Regions from separate parts of the Tardiphaga sp. OK246 genome, predicted to be linked through region 1. Evidence: riboswitches for the same ligand, from Rfam matches in the RefSeq annotation. Region 1 holds a riboswitch; each other region holds the start of a gene.
The links. A riboswitch is a leader RNA that binds a small molecule or an ion and turns the genes downstream of it on or off. The one in region 1 is predicted to bind cobalamin.
Positions count from the first base shown of each region.

Region 1 (6,130 bases):
TCTCCAGCCGCGCCAGATCGTCATGCAGCTCAGCCCGCGTCATCGGCGGTGTCAGGTGATCGATGATCACGGCGGAGGTGCGGCGCTTGGCCTGAATGCCCTCGCCGGGATCGTTGACGATGAACGGATAGAGATGCGGCAGCGGACCGAGCACGGCATCGGGCAGACAATCGGCCGACAGGCCTGCGCTTTTCCCCGGCAGCCATTCGAGATTGCCGTGCTTGCCGAGATGCACCACCGCATGCGCATCAAAGTTGCGGCGCAGCCAGAGATAAAATGCAAGATAGTGATGCGGCGGCACCAGATCGGGATCGTGATAGGTGCTCTTGGGATCGATATTGTAACCGCGTGCCGGCTGCACGCCGACAGTGATGTTGCCGAAACGATGCAGGCCAAGGCGGAAGGCGCCATCGACGACATGCGGATCGCTCTCAGCCTTGCCCCACCGTGACTCAATAGCAAGCCGCACATTGGTCGGCAGCGTCGCAAAGGCCGCGTGATACTCAGCCAGCGGCCACGTCACGCCACCGCTTCGCTCGGCGCGACCGGCAAGCGCATTCGTTGGACCCTGTTGCAACAGCTGCATCATGGCGGTCGTCGTGTCAGGCGCGTCACCAGTGCCGTAGCCGGCTTCGCGCATCGCGGCGATCACATCGATCAGGCTCTGCGGCGTATCGAGGCCGACGCCATTGGCAAGGCGTCCATCGCGATTGGGATAATTGGCCAGAATCAGCGCGACGCGTCGTTCGCACGCCGCAGCGCGGCGCAAGCGCACCCAGGCGCGCGCCAGATCAGCGGTCGCATCAATCCGATCCTGCACCGGCTGCAATGTTGCCGGCGCAAAGCCGCCGTCGCTGGCGCCACGTTCCTTGAAGGCGATGGCATTGGCGAAGATGCGGCCATCGACTTCCGGCAACACCACATGCATCGCCAGATCGCGCGGCGTCAGGCCGCGAGTAGAGGCTTCCCAGCTGGCGCGCGAGATGCCGGCCTGCGCGACCTGCAGAATCGGACAGCCTGACGCCGACAACACGCCGGCATCGTCATGCGCGGTCGCAGTGGCGAAGGCCGTGGCGTTGATGATGATATCGGGCGGATAGGCCGCAAGCGCGGCGCGCAGGAAAGCCGCGGAGCGCTCATCCTTCAGGCTCGTGACGTAGAGACAGGCCGCGTTGAGGCCGCGCGCGTCGAGCGAACGACGCAATGCATCGATTGCCGCCGTATCGCCGCCGGCCACCAGCGCGCGGTAGAAGATCACGATCGCATTCGGCCGGTTATCCCCCGCCGGTTCACCCGGCCAGAAGCCGGCCGAAGGCATCGGCCGCGCAACAGGCGGCTCCTCACCATGGCCGATCAGATGTGCGGCATAGCGCAGTGCCAGCTGCGCGTTGTCGACACCGCCCTCGCTGCAATAGCGCCACAGCGCGTGCGTTTCATCGCTGCTGACAGTGCCGCGCGCGGCCAGCTCGGCATTCCAGTCCATCTCGCCGGGCAGGCAGGCGAATTTGGCACCGCGGCTCAGCGCATCGCTGCGCAGGCTTTCGACGCCATGGGGCCAATAGCTGATACCCCCGAGCATGCGCAGCACGACGATCTTCGCCTTGGCCAGCGTCCGTTCGACATAGAGATCGACCGACGCGGGATGGCCGAGCGCCAGCATATTCGTGAGCCGTACGCTCGGGAAATCGTCCGATAGCGTCGCATGCGCCGCATTGAACGCCGCCAGATCGCTGTCTGCCGCAGACAGCACGACGATATCAGCGGTGTCCTGCCCGAGATCGCGGGCGACGTCGCCGTCGTCAATGCTGCCGGAGGTATCGAGCTTCAGATGCATGCGGGTGAACCTGCGTTACCCGGCGAGTGCCTTTCGCACGGCGTCGCCGTCGAATCCCTTGAGGCCGATGACCACCAGATGCTCGGCCTGCATCACGTCCGGCCGGGCGAAGGCGAGTTCAACGCGAGCGCCAACGGCCTGCACGACGATCGGCGCAGATTTATCGGCGATGCGGGCATGGCCCTTCACACGGAGGACACCGTCGAGGCCGAGCGCGTCGCTGATGCGTGCGCGCATCGCATCGATGCTCGCAGCAGCGGTGGGTTTGACGACGATGCTGTCGAAGTCGTCATGGTCGTGTTCTTCCTCCTCGCCGTGATGACCGACGCGGGCAGCCATGTCGTCCTCGGCGGCGGCATTGAGGCCGATCAGCACCGATGGCGCGAGATCGCCCTTGGAGCGCACGATGCTGACACCGGGGCGCAACACGGCTTTCAGCTTGGCTTCGATCTCGGCGAGCTTTTCTGGAGCGACGAGATCGCTTTTCGACAAAACCACCAGATCAGCGCAAGCGAGCTGGTCCTCGAACACTTCCTCGATGGGGTCGTCGTGTTCGATGCCTTCGTCCTTGGCGCGCTGTTCGGCAACAGCGTCTTCGTCCAGCGTGACACGGCCTTCAGAGAGCGCCAGCGCGTCGACGACAGTGACGACGCCATCGACAGTGGCGCGAGTCTTCACTGCCGGCCAGGCAAAGGCCTTCAACAGCGGCTGCGGCAGCGCGAGGCCGGAGGTCTCGATGACGATGGCATCGAGTGGACGCTCGCGCGACAGCAGCTTATCCATGGTCGGCACGAAGTCGTCGGCGACGGTGCAGCAGATGCAGCCATTGGTAAGCTCGACGATATCGCCGGGCGCACAGGCCTTTGCCGCGCATTCCTCGACCAGACCGCCATCGAAACCGGCATCGCCGAACTCATTGACGATCACGGCGATGCGGCGGCCATCGGCCTGGGTCAGCAGCGAGCGCAGCAGCGTGGTCTTGCCGGCGCCGAGAAATCCGGTGAGGACGGTGACGGGAACGCGGGACATTCAATTCTCCTGGGAACGCTTGAGCCAGAGCGGAAGCCCGGCGGCAATGAAAGCAACATTCGGCACGGCGGCCGCGATGATCTGGTTGAGGCGGCCCTGCGCATCGCGAAACGCGCGGCCGAGCGGTGTCTCCGGCACGAGGCCGAGGCCAACTTCGTTGGACACGAAAACGATCGGATAGCGCGAGACATCGAGGAAGCGCACCAGACGCTTTGCCTCGATCTCCGGATCGCGCTCGGCAAACATCAGATTCGACAGCCATAGCGTCAGGCAATCCACCAGCACGACGCGGCCGACCGTCGCCTCGCGCGTCAGCGCATCGACCAGCGCCAGCGGCTCTTCCACGGTGATCCAGCCTTCGCCGCGCTGCTTGCGATGCTGCGCGATGCGGGCATGCATCTCGTCGTCACCGGCCGTTGCAGTCGCAAGATAGACTTTGGTCAGGCCGATGCCATCGACCAGCCTCTCGGCGAAAGTTGACTTGCCGGACCGCGCACCGCCCAGCACCAACGTGGTGGAGACCGCGGTCATTTCGGCGCACGCCCATCTTCAGGCGACCAACGCATCGGCGGCACGCGCGCGACCATGCCCTTGCGCAGCACCTCGGCGCGCTCGCGCCATGGCACCAGGCCGTAGTCGGCCTTCTGATAGGACTCCACGAAAGACACCAGCGCCGCGCTGCCGCTATCGGTCTGCAGATCGCCGAACAGGAACGTGTAGCCATCAGGGCTCGTCACCGCAACGGTTGCTGGCCGCTTGCAGACGCTGAGACACTGCACCGGACGCACCATCACGGCGGCATCGCCATCGCCGAGCGCGGCCTTCACCGCATCGAACATGTCCGGCCCGACGATCGTGCCGGTTTCGGCGGCCTTGCAGCTGATGCACACGCTCACGACAACGGGACCCGCCGGCACGGGGCGCGGCGGTTCGACCGAAATTTGTTCGCCAGAGATATCGGCGCTGTCGTGATCCATTACATGCTCAGTTCATGCCCTCGCGGGCCTACGAGCTTTGTTGGATCGCGCCGACAGCATGGCCGTCAGTTCGCTCCCGTCCGGTGCACCCCGCCCCGACGACGCCACCAAAGCACAGTTCGTGATGGCAGGTCTCCTGGCTTGCGAGTCACAGCCTGTTGCCGCCTTCCCAAGAATTCTGAAGAATTCCCAGTGGCACCGGCGCGGGCTCGTCGCTTACAGTTGCGGGGGCAGCGCCGGCCTCAAACCGGCTTCCCTATTCACCTTCCACGCGGAAGGACCATCGCAAAAGACGCTATCTGCCGGGTGCGCCGGGGTCAACCGCGCCGACGGACTGTCGCCCGGACCTGTTGACCTTGCAGGTCGTCTTGCGTCAGTTAGGCCGCGAAAAGGAACCCTATGTCCGCCCATTCCCAGCCCTTGTGGCAGCCGCCCGCCATTGCGCCTGTTGACCCGCAGATCGCGGCAGGAATCCGCGCTGCCATCGACGGCAAGGCCAAGCCGCTGGGATCGCTCGGACGAATCGAGGAGCTGGCATTGCAACTCGGCATGATCCGGCATCCAGGCGAACCGCGCGGTGACAATGCCGTGCTGCTGGTGTTCGCGGGGGATCACGGACTGGTGGCCGAAGGCGTGTCGCAATATCCATCGGCGGTCACGGTCGCGATGGTGATGACCTATCTGGCCGGCCGCGCCACGGCCAATGCTTTCGCCGCGGCCAATGACATCGGTGTGCGCGTGATCGACATCGGCGTCGCCGCCGAGCTGCCGGTGCACCCGAAGCTGATCGATGCAAAGGTCCGCATGGGTACGGCGAATGCCGCGCGCGAGCCAGCGATGACGGCAGAGCACGCGGCCGATGCGCTGACGCGCGGCTTCAGAATCGCCGTCGGTGAGATCAAGGCCGGCGCAGACATCATCGCGCTCGGCGAGATGGGAATTGGCAACACGGCCTCCTCGGCACTGGTGGTTCATCGACTCGCACCGGCACCCCTGAATGATTGTATCGGCGTTGGCGCCGGGCAGGATGATGCCGGCATGGCGCGCAAGCGCGCGGCGATCACGAAGGCGGCAGCGCGCAGCGACGCAACTGCGCCACTGGATGTGCTGGCCCAATTAGGCGGGCTGGAAATCGCGGGCATGGCCGGAGCGATCCTCGGCGCAGCTTCGCAACGGCGGCCGGTGATCATCGACGGCTTCATCTCCAGCGCCGCGGCATTGCTCGCCGTTCGTCTGTGCCCGGCCGCACGCGACTACTGCGTCTTCGCGCACCGTTCGGCTGAACGCGGCCACGACATCGTACTCAACGCGCTCGATGCCCAGCCGCTACTTGATCTCGGCTTGCGGCTCGGTGAAGGCACCGGCGCGCTGCTTGCGGTGCCGTTGGTCCGTGCCGCTGCGCGCATGCTGACCGATGTTGCGAGCCTCGACGACGTGCTGGCCGGAAAGATCTAGATGAGGCTGGATCCGCATCTTTTGAATGCGATCCGTTTCCTGACGGTGCTGCCGGTACCGGCAACTGTCGACGCGCAAGGGCCTGACTGGCTTGCGCGTGCAATGAAGTATTTTCCGGTGGTCGGCGCCGGCATCGGTGCTGCATCCGCAATCGTGTTTCTCGTTGTCGGCGAATTCTGGTCACCGCTGATTTCCGCCCTGCTGGCGATCACGACAAGCATCGCTCTGACCAGCGCGCTGCATGAAGACGGCCTTGCCGATACGGCCGACAGTTTCGGCGGAGGCTGGACGATCGAAAAGCGTCTTGCAATCATGAAGGACAGCCGCATCGGCACCTACGGGGCGCTCGCACTTTGCCTGGGCACGGCGCTGCGCATTGCGGCGCTCGCCATATTGCCGCTGTGGGCAGGTGCGGCAGCGCTGATCGCCGTCCACGCCGCAGCACGCGCCATGCCGGCCTTCGTGATGAACCGCCTGCCCTATAGCGGCGATACCAGTGCGATGAAGGTCACTTACGCCGAGGCGCCCGTGCGATTTGAGGAATCGTTGTTTGCACTTGGTGTGGTCGTGCTTGCAGCAATCCCGCTTGCGCTCGTCTCGGTCGCATCGCTTTTTGCGGGTCTTCTGCTCGGCGCAGCGCTCGCCGCACTGCTCGCACTCTGGTCGCGTCGACTGATCGGCGGTTACACCGGCGACGTGCTCGGTGCCGTCGAGCAACTCTTCGAGATCGGTTTTCTGCTCGGCGTCGCAGCCCTGATCAAATAGGCCAGTTCAACGGCAATCGATAAGCCTCACCTTCAAAAGCGTCCGCACCGCGGCCGATGCGTGCGATGGC
Region 1 is NZ_FZOX01000003.1:708,108-714,237, forward strand. It holds gene cobN (cobaltochelatase subunit CobN) at 1-1,834, opposite strand, end outside; gene cobW (cobalamin biosynthesis protein CobW) at 1,850-2,863, opposite strand; gene cobU (bifunctional adenosylcobinamide kinase/adenosylcobinamide-phosphate guanylyltransferase) at 2,864-3,394, opposite strand; gene CHC01_RS16325 (DUF1636 family protein) at 3,391-3,840, opposite strand; cobalamin riboswitch at 3,950-4,140, opposite strand; gene cobT (nicotinate-nucleotide--dimethylbenzimidazole phosphoribosyltransferase) at 4,240-5,295, shown strand; gene cobS (adenosylcobinamide-GDP ribazoletransferase) at 5,296-6,060, shown strand; gene CHC01_RS16340 (tyrosine phosphatase family protein) at 6,053-6,130, opposite strand, start outside.

Region 2 (6,130 bases), on a different contig from region 1:
GAAGATCACGTAGAACGCCACGAGGTCACGCATGAAGGCCTGATCGGTCTCAGGCGTGCCGGTCTTGAAGTCGGGATCGTCGAGATGCTGGGTGTGCTTGAGCGCCCAGGCGGCCTTCTCGGTGATCGACGGCACCTCGCGATACATGTTGAACAGCTCGCCCTCATCGAGGCCGAGACTCTCGACGATGTACTGGAAGGTGTGCGTATGCACCGCCTCCTCGAACGACTGCCGCAACAAATATTGCCGACATTCCGGATTGGTGAGGTGGCGATAGATCGCCAGCACGATATTGTTGGCGACAAGGCTCTCTGACGCAGCGAAGAAGCCGAGATTGCGCTTGATGGCGCGGCGTTCGTCTTCGGTCAGGCCGTCGCGCGACTTCCACAGCGCGATGTCCGCCTGCATCGAGACTTCGGTCGGCATCCAGTGATTGTTGCAGCCGGCGAGATACTTCTCCCACGCCCACTTGTATTTCAGCGGCAGCAGCTGATTGACGTCGGCGCGGCAGTTAATCATGCGCTTCTCGTCCACCGAGACGCGGCCGCCGGAGCGATCGATGGTGCCGAGGCCGGTGGCGTCGGCCGGAGATTGCGGGATCGGGATGAAGGCGGGGGTTTTGGGAGCGGATGAGGTATCGGACCAGTCGAGCATGGGGTGTTCCTGGAAATAGCTGAGTTTGATCGGTCGTCATTGCGAGCGAAGCGAAGCAATCCAGAAGGCCGCGAGCGCGGAAAGAACTGGATTGCTTCGTCGCTGCGCTCCTCGCAATGACGGCGGAGAGAACGCTGCCCTTACTGGCACGCCTCGCATTCGGGGTTGTCGATCGAGCATGCCATCGCGACATTCAACTCCAGCGCAGTGACGGAGGACTGAACCAGGATCGGCGCACCCGCCGTCTTAGCTGTCGCGACCGTCGCCGAGACTGCGTTGAGCTTGCCATCGGTCCCCTTCAGCGTTGACTTCTCCACATGCGTGGCGCTGCGCGAGCGCAGGTAGTAGGTCGTCTTCAACCCCAGCGTCCAGGCCAGGCGATAGAGCTGATCGAGCTTCTTGCCTGAGGGATTGGCGATGTAGAGGTTGAGCGACTGCGCCTGATCGATCCACTTCTGACGGCGCGAGGCCGCTTCGATCAACCATGCACTGTCGATCTCGAACGAGGTCGCATACAGCGCCTTGAGATCGTCAGGTACACGGTCGATCGATCCGACGCTGCCGTCGAAATATTTCAGGTCCGAGACCATCACCTCGTCCCACAGGCCCCTCTTTTTCAGATCGCGCACAAGGAAGGCATTCACCACTGTGAAATCGCCTGACATGTTCGATTTGACATAGAGGTTCTGATAGGCCGGCTCGATCGACTGCGCGACGCCGCAGATATTGGAGATCGTCGCTGTCGGCGCGATCGCCATCACGTTGGAATTGCGCATGCCGGTGGACTTCACGCGGTCACGCAGGCCGTTCCAGTCGAGCGTGGTCGAGCGATCCATCTGCACACCACCGCGGGCCTCCGCAAGTATCTCGATGGAGTCGATCGGCAGGATGCCGCGGCTCCACAGCGATCCGTCGAAGGACGGATAGCGGCCGCGCTCGGCGGCAAGATCCACCGATGCCGAGATCGAATGGAAGGCAATCGCTTCCATGCTGGTGTCGGCAAACGCCACGGCCGCATCCGACGCCATCGCGATACCCTGCGCCTGCAGTGCATCCTGGAAGCCCATCAGACCCAGACCCACCGGACGATGCTTGAGGTTCGAGCGGCGCGCTTCCGGGATGGTGTAGAAATTGATGTCGATGACATTGTCGAGCATCCGCATCGCCGTGGTCACGGTACGCTTGAGCTGCGCGTGGTCGAGACCATCCTTGCCGATATGATTGAGCAGGTTGACCGAGCCGAGATTGCAGACCGCGACCTCATCATCGGACGTATTCAGCGTGATCTCCGTGCAGAGATTCGATGAATGGATCACGCCAGCATGCTGCTGCGGCGAGCGCAGATTGCAGGGATCCTTGAAGGTGATCCAGGGATGGCCGGTCTCGAACACCATGGTCAGCATGCGGCGCCACAAGTCAGTTGCGCGCACCTTCTTGAACACGCGGATCTCGCCGCGCGCAGCCTTCTCCTCATAGGCCGCATAGCGCTCGGCAAAGGGCTTGCCATAGAGGTCGTGCAGCTCCGGCGTTTCGTCGGGCGAGAACAGCGTCCATTCGCCATCGGCCTCGACGCGCTGCATGAACAGGTCTGGCACCCAGTTGGCGGTGTTCATATCGTGCGTGCGGCGGCGGTCGTCGCCGGTGTTCTTGCGGAGATCGAGGAATTCTTCGATGTCGATGTGCCAGGTCTCGAGATAGGCGCAGACCGCGCCCTTGCGCTTGCCGCCCTGATTGACGGCGATGGCCGTATCGTTGGCGACCTTCAGGAATGGCACCACGCCCTGGCTCTCGCCATTGGTACCCTTGATATGCGCGCCGAGACCGCGCACGCGCGTCCAGTCATTGCCGAGACCGCCGGAATATTTCGCCAGCAGTGCGTTGTCCTTCACCGACTTAAAGATGCCGTCGAGATCGTCGGCCACCGTCGTGAGGAAGCAGGACGACAGCTGCGGCCGCAGCGTGCCGGAATTGAACAGTGTCGGCGTCGAGGCCATGAAGTCGAACGACGACAGCAGGTTGTAGAATTCGATCGCGCGGGCTTCGCGGTCGATCTCGCGCAGCGCGAGGCCCATGGCAACGCGCATGAAGAAGGCCTGCGGCAGTTCGATGCGATTGCCCTGCACATGCAGGAAGTAGCGGTCATAGAGCGTTTGCAGGCCCAGGAACTGGAACTGGAGATCGCCTTCCGGCCTCAGCGCGGCAGCGATTCGCTTGAGATCGAAGCGCGCGAGTTCGGGATCGAGCAGCTCGGCCGCAATGCCGGTCTTGATATAGGCGCCGAAATATTCGGCGTAGCGCGTGGTCATGTCAGCCTGCGACGCGTGGGTCGGGCTGCCATGAACGAAGGACAGGACTTCCGTGCGCAGTTTATCGAGCAGCAGGCGGGCGCTGACAAAGGTGTAGTTCGGCTCCTGCTCCACCAGCGTGCGCGCGGCCATGATGCCAGCCAGTGCCAGTTCATCCAGCGTGATGCCGTCATAGAGATTGCGGCGGGTTTCCTCGAGCACCGGGGCGGCATCGACGCCATCAAGGCCGGCGCAGGCCTCGTTGACGATCAGCGCGAGACGCGCCGAATCGAGCGGGGCGCGCGTGCCGTTGGCGAGCGTGACGTGCAGCACCGGTGCGGTGGAAACCAGCGCGGGCTTGGCGGCCAGTTCCTCGGCGCGGGTGCGAGCGCGCTCCTCGCGGTACAGCACATAGGCGCGGGCCACCTTGTGGTGCTCGCTGCGCATCAGCGCCAGTTCGACCTGATCCTGGACGTCCTCGATATGGAAGGTCCGGCCTTCACCGACGCGGCGCGTCAATGCAGCCACGACTTCGCCGGTCAGTTGTTCCACCGCCTCATGGACGCGGCGCGACGCCGCTGCCGTGTGGCCCTCGACGGCCAGAAAGGCTTTGGTCATCGCGACGGAAATCTTGCTGCCGTCGAAGGACGACACCGTGCCGTTGCGCCGGATGATCTGCATCGAGGGTTCGCGCGCAGGCGCAGCGAGCGTTTCCGGCGACAGTTGAATCAGCGGCGCATGAGCCGCATCGCGTCCGTTGGACAAAACAGAAGATGAAGTAGGCATCGGCAAGACCCCGTGTGATGCATCAAGCAATGGGGGCTGGGGCCGAAAGGACGCTGCAAAATACACGGCGGAGATCCGCCGGCATTGCCTGCAAGCGACCGCTGGGACACCCCGCCCATGGACGTTCTGGTGTCGCGGCAGGTCTCCTGGCTCGCAGGTCAATGTCTGTTTCAGCCTTCCCGATGCTTGCGCATCAGTGACTTCAATCGAAACAGACTCACTGCTTACAGTTGCGGGGGCAGCGCCGGAATATGACGCAAAACAGCGTCTTTACCGGCTTCCCTCTTAGCCACCAAGTCTTGCGACAGGGCGGACCGTGACGTCTACATTTGGTGTGACCCGCGGCGAAGTGTCAAGCGGGCATTGAGCCGAACGCAACAAATTCGGTAGGGCTGTTGGTTCAGTGGACAACCGCTTGCGTGGCGGAAACCGCGGGATCGTTGGCGGTTTCTGCACGATGCGATTCGTTGTCCGAAAGGACCGTGAGGCGCAGAAGAGCCACATCAATCGATGGAGGATGCCATGCGGAACCTGGCAACGAGCACTGAGAGAACCGAGTTCAACGCTTTCGTGGAGCACGCAGGCGCGCTCACGGCGTTCGAGACGACGGAGCAGATCGCCCGGCGCCGACTCGACGAGATGCTGAACGAAGCGCTGATGGACAGCTTTCCTGCGAGCGATCCGGTTTCTTCACTGCAACTCGCCTGAGCAGAATCAGACCGCGCGAAAGCTGGCCCGATACTGGCTGGGCGTCAGACCCAGCCGTCGCACGAAGACCTGACGCATATGTTCGGCGGTGGTGAAACCGGATTCATAAGCCACCACCTTGAGCGGCAGATCGCTGCCTTCGAGACGGTTACGCGCCGTGTCGATCCGGGCGCCCTCGACAAAATCTGCCGGCGTCATCTTTGTTTCCTGCTTGAATGTCCGCGCAAAGGTGCGGGCGCTCATGCCCGCCACATCGGCCAGTTCATCCACGCTGTGCGCGTCACGCAGATGGGCCATCACATGAGCATGGACTCGCGCAATCGGTGAATCCGGCTCGGCCGGCGGTACCAGATAGGGACTGAATTGCGACTGGCCACCCTGGCGCTGCGCCACCACAACCAGACGCTTGGCTACGGCCAGCGCAACATCCGCGCCATGATCTTCCTGGACCAGTGCGAGACCGAGATCGATCCCTGCGGTGACGCCGGCCGACGTCACCAGCGCGCCATCGCGGCTATAGATGCGATCGAACTCCACATGCGCTTTGGGGAAACGCAACGCCAATAGCGGCGCATTCTGCCAGTGCGTCGTCACCGTCTTGTCGTCGAGCAAGCCTGCATGGCCGAGCGCGAATGCCCCGGTGCACACCGAACCATAACGCCCCGCCTGGAGCGCCGCATTGGCAAGCCACTCTGTGAGCTGCGGATCCGCCTCCGCCGTCGGCAGCCCTGGCCCGCCGGCCACCAGCACCAGATCCCAGGGCTTGTTCGCATCACTGAACGCCAGATCGGCGGATATCCGCAAACCGTTCGATGCACGCAGCGGCGCGCAGTCTGCAGCGACAAGTGTAATGTCGTAGCCGTCGCCCGGTGCAACGAAGCCATTGGCCTCCATGAACACATCAAGCGGACCGGCTACGTCCAGCGACTGGACGCCCGGAAAGATCGCAAGAGCAACGGTCTTCATGGTGATGCTTCATTCCGACGGCGAGGACAGGCCCAAGTCATTCTGAATAGATAGTCGTCTTGCGGCGGGAAATCACGGGCGAATGGCAGCTTTGCAGGGCGCGGCGCGATTGCGAGGACACCGCCCGCCGGCGACAACGGATGCATCACAACACCCCCGCAAGGAGCATCTCATGAGCAAGACCATTGCCGGCATCAAAGTCCCTGACAGCGCCCTCGCTCGCCAGGTCGATCAGCTGGTGCGCGACACCGAAAGCGATCTTCTGTATCATCATTCCAATCGGGTTTTCCTGTTCGGCGCGCTCGCCGGACAGCGCAAGGGTCTCAAAGTCGATTCCGAGTTACTTTATGTCGGCGCGATGTTTCACGACATGGGCTTACAGGCGCCCTATGCGAGCAAGGATGAACGTTTCGAAGTCGATGGCGCGAATGCTGCGGCGGACTTTCTGCGCAGCCACAGGATCGATGAGCGCGACATCGACGATGTCTGGGACGCCATCGCGCTTCACACGACACCGGGCATTCCCAAGCACAAGCGGCCCGTGGTGGCGCTCGTCACGGCTGGTGTCGAGATGGATGTGCTGGGTCTTGAGTACGACGCCTTCACGGCACATCAGCGCCACGAAGTGTGTGCCTGCCATCCGCGCGACCATGACTTCAAGAACGGGATCATCGATGCGTTCGCTGCAGGGACGATCCACAAGCCGGAGACCACCTTCGGCAACGTCAAGG
Region 2 is NZ_FZOX01000001.1:385,177-391,306, forward strand. It holds gene CHC01_RS01875 (ribonucleotide-diphosphate reductase subunit beta) at 1-654, opposite strand, end outside; gene CHC01_RS01880 (ribonucleoside-diphosphate reductase subunit alpha) at 795-3,725, opposite strand; cobalamin riboswitch at 3,845-4,059, opposite strand; gene CHC01_RS01885 (hypothetical protein) at 4,248-4,433, shown strand; gene CHC01_RS01890 (GlxA family transcriptional regulator) at 4,440-5,399, opposite strand; gene CHC01_RS01895 (HD domain-containing protein) at 5,572-6,130, shown strand, end outside.
Region 2: another riboswitch for cobalamin. It lies ahead of CHC01_RS01880 (ribonucleoside-diphosphate reductase subunit alpha); the one in region 1 lies ahead of CHC01_RS16325 (DUF1636 family protein).

Region 3 (6,130 bases), on a different contig from region 1:
GCGTCGATGAGCGGCGGGATGGCCGCAACAATCCGTATTTCTGGATCGGTTTCGAGCGCATCGTCGCCGCGGAAGCCCCGCTGGAGGGTACCGATCTCGCAGCGCTTGCCGCGCGCTATGTCTCCGTCACGCCGCTGCGTCTCGATCGCACGGATGATGTATTCTCCGAAGCGCTGACCAAGGCGCTCGGCTGAGATTTCGAGATAGGCGAGGGTGCTCGCCTAGACCGCGACGCCCTTGAGCGTCGTCGACAGCACCTGCGCCAGCGTTTCCATCTGGAACGGCTTCTGCAGCGTCGGGCGGTCGCGAAATTCTTCCGGCAGGCCTTGCGCGCCGTAACCAGTCGCGAAGATGAACGGGCGGTTGCGCGATGCGATCACCTCGGCGACCGGCGAAATCACCTTGCCGTTGACGTTGACGTCGAGGATCGCAATGTCGAATTTGGCAGTACCAGCCAGTTTGATCGCTTCGTTGATGTCACCGGCTTCGGCGGCCACGCTGTAGCCGAGTTCCTCGAGCATATCGGCGACCATCATGCGGATCATGACCTCGTCTTCGACCAGGAAGACGGAGCCGCCCGGCGGGTTCGTTGCAGTCATGGCCGGTTTCCTTGCCCCAATCCTCTGAACAAAATCGCAAATTCCCGGGTTGAACGCAATCTCGACGCATTGCCATTTTCGTGACCCAAAGACGCAGTCGCGTGTTCGGTACCAGATAGAGCAAGATCAGGATTTCAGCGCCCCGCCCATAACAGGCTGGTATGTTGCTGGTTCCGCGTGCGGAACAATAAAAGTTGTCGTTAGGCTATCCCGGTTCCGATCGCAGAAATACATCAATCTATCTTTGCTAGATCGAGAGTGTTTCTAACCTGTGCTGCGTGAGGCATTTCCATGATTACCGTCGGACAGCCGCCTGAACAGATGACCTTTCAGCTTGGTCTGCGGCGCCGTGGGATCAGCGATCGGCTGGTGCTGCGCGCAATGGAGGATATTCCGCGTGATCGCTTCGTCGAGCCGAACGATCGCGCCCACGCCTGGCGCGATACGGCCTTGGCCATTGCCTGCGGTCAGACCATCAGCCAGCCCTTCGTGGTGGCCTATATGACCGAACAGCTGCAATTGAATGCTGGTCACCGTGTGCTGGAGGTCGGCACGGGATCGGGCTACCAGGCCGCGATCCTGTCAAAGCTTGTCCGCGACGTGCTCAGCATTGAGCGTTATCGCACGCTGGCCGATGCCGCCCGGACCCGGCTGGAGGCACTCGGTCTCCACAATATCGAGGTCATGCTCGGCGATGGCCTCAATCCGGCTGCCAATTTGGGATCGTTTGACCGGATCGTCGTGACCGCCGCAGTGGAGGAGGTGCCGGTGGCGCTGACCGATCGGCTTGAGGAGGGGGGTATTCTGCTTGCGCCGGTTGGTCCTCATAATGGTGTCCAGACCCTGGTCCGGATCCGCAAAACCGGGGATGGATTGGAGCGAAAGGAGCTCGTGGATGTACGTTTCGTGCCTGCACTTCCGGGCATCGCGCGCGAACTCTGAAAAAAGTTCGTGAACGGCTGTCACGTGTTGGTCGCAAGGTTAAAGGCTTGGTAACGGAGACGGTGTTTACTCAATTCAGTTGTTTGTTGCGTATGAGTGAGTAACCAATGTCCAGCGTTGTCGAGTTGCTTTACTCGCGCCGCGCTCCGCAGGTCGCGGTGCTGGCGCTGATGTCTATCGGTTTTGCCGGCTGCAGCGCCGACATGCAGACACGGCTATCTCAGAATCCAAATTTTGACTCAGGTCAGTCCCGTGGCTTTGGCTGGCAAGGCGAAACCACCGGCTCGGTACCGCAGCGCGCACCGCGCGCGCCGGTCGAGCGCCAGGAACTGCCACAATATCAGCGCCCGGCCTATAATCCGCAGCCGCAGTATCAATCCCAGGCTTTGCCGCCGCCGATCTCGGCGCCGCAGTCCTATCCGACAGCTCGTCCGGTTGCGTCGGCTGCTCCCGTCAGCGGGGGCGGCAACGGTATGTATACGCCGCCGCCCGCACGCGCGCCGATCGAAACCACCGGCTCCACGGCGCCGCGCTCGGTTGCAGCGACCAACGGCCTTGCCCGTGATGGCGGCACCTCGATCATCGTCGGCACCAGCGATACGCTCGATGGTCTGGCGAAGCGCTACAACGTCTCGTCGGCTGCGATCCTGCAGGCCAATGGCTACAAGGGGCCGCGCGCGCTGTCGCCCGGCCAGTCGCTGATCATTCCGCGCCAGGGCGCCGCGGCAACTCCGGCCGTTGCCGCTGCTCCGAGCAAACCTGCCGTCGGCGCGTCGACCACGCATTTCGTCAATCGCGGCGATACACTGATGAGCATCTCGCGCCGGAACAACGTGCCGGTGGCCGAACTCGCGCGCGCCAATGGTCTGGCGCCGACTGCCCAGTTGAAGCTCGGCTCCAAGATCACGGTACCCGGCGCGCGTACGGCCAATGCAGCTCCTGCAGCCGCGCCGCTCGCTGCGCCCGTCGCAGCCGTGACGGCTGCTCCGGCTGGCGCGGTCACGTCCGCTGCCGTGGCCCGTGTTGCTTCTGCCGAACCCGCACAGAAGGCCCGTCTGGCAAGTGCCACGACGACGCCTGAGGAAATCGCGCCGGAATCGCCGACTAAAGCCGCTGACGCAACCGGCGCTTTGCCGACGTTCCGTTGGCCGGTGCGCGGCCGCGTGGTCACAGGCTACGGCGCCAAGACCAATGGCAAGTCCAACGACGGCATCAACGTCGCCGTGCCGGAAGGCACGCCGATCAAGGCTGCCGAAGATGGCGTCGTTGCCTATTCTGGCAACGAGCTGAAGGGCTACGGCAATCTGGTCCTCGTTCGTCACTCCAACGGCTACGTCACCGCATATGCCCATGCGAGTGAGCTGATGGTGAAGCGTGGCGAGACCATCAAGCGCGGTCAGGTGATCGGCAAGTCCGGCCAGTCCGGTGAGGTTACTTCGCCGCAGCTTCACTTCGAAATCCGCAAGGGCTCGTCGCCGGTCGATCCGCTGCAGTTCCTCAACGGGGCGTAAGCGCAATCCACGAAGTGTAGTTCGCATTTAAGCAAGCCCGGCCTCGTGCCGGGCTTGCTGCGTTTGATCTCGGGGCTGCGGCCCACTCCAGCTCCGAAATCTTCAACGCGCTGCTGCGAGTGGGCAGCTTGCGCACGCAAGCTCGGTTGACTGCCGCGCGATGTTGCCCATATGTGAACATGTCGTGGTTCTTCGGGAAGGTTTGCCCGAAGCTAAGAGGGAAGCCGGTGAGGCGTTAAGCCAAGGCCGGAGCTGCCCCCGCAACTGTAAGCGGTGAGCCGCTGTCCATTAAAGTCACTGAGACCTGCAAAGGTTTTGGGAAGGCCGGACAGCAGCATTGACCCGCGAGCCAGGAGACCTGCCTCGACAACATAAACGTCCTCGGGCGGGGTGTCCCGGTGGTGCGGTTGCGATTCCGCGACTGCCGTCGTGGAATCCAGACGTGTCACTTTGGCCTTTTGCCCCCAATCATTGGGGTTAAGCCATGTCTACTGTGTCAAAGTCTACTTCTTCAAAATCAGCTACTTCACTTCCTGTTGCTGCATTGGGCACGCCACGGATCGGTCCGCGGCGTGAGCTCAAGATGGCGCTGGAAAGCTATTGGTCCGGTGCAATCGACGAGAATGCGCTGATCGATGTCGGCGTCGGGCTGCGTGCCGCAAATTGGGCGCGTCAGAAGTCGCTCGGGATCACGGTCATGCCGTCGAACGACTTCTCATTCTACGATCAGGTACTCGATACCAGCGTCATGGTAGGCGCCATTCCCAAAGTCTATGGCTGGAAGGGAGGAGACGTTTCCTTCGCGACCTATTTTGCCATGGCACGTGGATCACAAGGCGCCGCGCATGACGAGGCCTGTACACACGGCTCTCATGCGCGTGACACGTCGCAAGGCGCACCAGCACAGGAGATGACCAAGTGGTTTGATACCAACTACCACTTCATGGTGCCTGAACTGGCGCAGGATCAGACCTTCAGTCTCGCATCGCGCAAGCCGATCAAGGAGTACGAGGAGGCGAGATCGCTGGGTTATCAGACACGACCCGTGCTAGTCGGGCCTGTGACCTATCTGAAACTGGCCAAGAGCGCGGATGCGTCATTCGATCCGGTGACACTGCTCGACAGATTGCTGCCTGTTTACGTCGAGGTGCTCGGGGAACTAGCCGATAGCGGCGCCGAGTGGGTGCAACTGGATGAGCCATGTCTGGTGCTCGATCTCGACGCGCCGGCCCGGCAGGCGCTGCAAAAGACATATGCGGCTTTTGCCGAAGCGGTTCCGCAACTCAGGATCATGCTGAACACGTATTTTGGTGAGCTGGGCGACAACCTCGATTTGGCCCTGTCGCTTCCCGTCGCCGGGCTTCATCTCGATCTGGTCCGCGCGCAGGACCAGTTCGATGAAGTCGCTGCGAAGGCGCGGAAGGACATGATCCTCTCGCTGGGCGTGATCGATGGCCGCAATATCTGGCGATCCGATCTGTCCAGTCTGCTCGATAGTCTGGAACCCATGGTCGATCTCTTGGGGAGGGATCGCGTTGAGCTCGCGCCGTCGTGTTCGCTGCTACATGTGCCGATCGATCTCAGCCTTGAGACTGATCTCGATCCGGACGTCAAAAGCTGGCTGGCTTTTTCGATCCAGAAGATGGAAGAGCTGGCCGCACTTGGAGCAGCGCTGGCTGGCAGCCGCGCTGATGTCGCTGCAACGCTTGCCGCGTCGGATGCCGCGGCGGCTGCGCGACTGGCGTCGTCGAAGATCCACGATCTTGCGGTCGCCAAACGCGTCGCCTCTGTTGACGCGACCATGCGTCGTCGGGGCAGTGACTTTGCCACGCGCGCTGCCGAACAGCACCGACGCTTCAAACTGCCGGCATTTCCGACAACGACCATCGGCTCGTTTCCGCAGACCGCGGAAGTGAGAAACGCTCGCGGGGCCCATGTCAGGGGCACGCTCAGCGATGCTGCCTACAAGACGTTCCTGCAGAACCAGACGGCGAGGGCGGTGCGCTGGCAGGAGAATATCGGCCTCGACGTGCTGGTGCATGGCGAGTTCGAGCGCAACGACATGGTGCAGTATTTTGGTGAGCAACTTTCCGGCTTCGCCTTCACCAAGCATGGCTGGGTGCAATCCTATGGCTCCCGCTGCGTGCGGCCACCTGTGCTGTTCGGCGACGTGTCCCGGCCGCATCCGATGACCGTCGAATGGTGGCAGTACTCACAGTCGCTCACCGAACGTCCGATGAAGGCCATGCTGACAGGGCCTGTCACGATCCTGAACTGGTCGTTCGTGCGTGACGACATTCCCCGCGAAGTCGCGTGTCGCCAGATCGCGCTCGCGATACGCGATGAGGTGGCCGATCTGGAAAAGGCTGGCGCCGGTATGATCCAGATCGACGAAGCGGCACTCCGCGAAGGGCTTCCGCTGCGCAAATCGGAATGGAAGTCCTATCTCGATTGGGCCGTGGAGAGCTTCCGCATCTGTTCGTCAGGCGTGCGGGATGACACGCAGATCCATACGCATATGTGCTACTCGGAGTTCAACGACATCATCGATGCGATCGGTGCCATGGATGCCGATGTGATCTCCATCGAAACGTCACGTTCGAAGATGGAACTGCTCGATGCGTTCAGGACCTACAAGTACCCGAACGAGATAGGTCCCGGGGTCTATGACATCCACTCGCCGCGGGTGCCTGAAACGCGCGATATGGTCGATCTGCTCAAGCTTGCACGGCAGCGGCTGGCGGACTCCCAGCTCTGGATCAATCCCGATTGCGGGCTGAAGACCCGCAAATGGGAGGAGGTGCGGCCTGCGCTCGTGAATATGGTCGCGGCGGCACGTGAGTTGCGAAGCCTCGCCTAGGGCGAGTCGAATGCCGCCCCGTTGTCATGACGGGGCGGCACTTGCCTTTACTTTGTGGCCAGCTTCACGCCCAGGCGTCCTGCGAGTTCCTGTACGAATTGCCAGGCCACGCGACCTGAGCGCGAGCCACGGGTGGTCGACCATTCCAATGCGTCTCGCTCCAGCTCGGCGGCGTCGGTCTTGAGGCCATAGTGGCTGCAATAGCCGCGCACCATGTC
Region 3 is NZ_FZOX01000002.1:975,033-981,162, reverse strand. It holds gene surE (5'/3'-nucleotidase SurE) at 1-194, shown strand, start outside; gene CHC01_RS12025 (response regulator) at 222-599, opposite strand; gene CHC01_RS12020 (protein-L-isoaspartate(D-aspartate) O-methyltransferase) at 891-1,541, shown strand; gene CHC01_RS12015 (M23 family metallopeptidase) at 1,649-3,052, shown strand; cobalamin riboswitch at 3,221-3,432, shown strand; gene metE (5-methyltetrahydropteroyltriglutamate--homocysteine S-methyltransferase) at 3,537-5,912, shown strand; gene CHC01_RS12005 (ATP-binding protein) at 5,960-6,130, opposite strand, start outside.
Region 3: another riboswitch for cobalamin. It lies ahead of metE (5-methyltetrahydropteroyltriglutamate--homocysteine S-methyltransferase); the one in region 1 lies ahead of CHC01_RS16325 (DUF1636 family protein).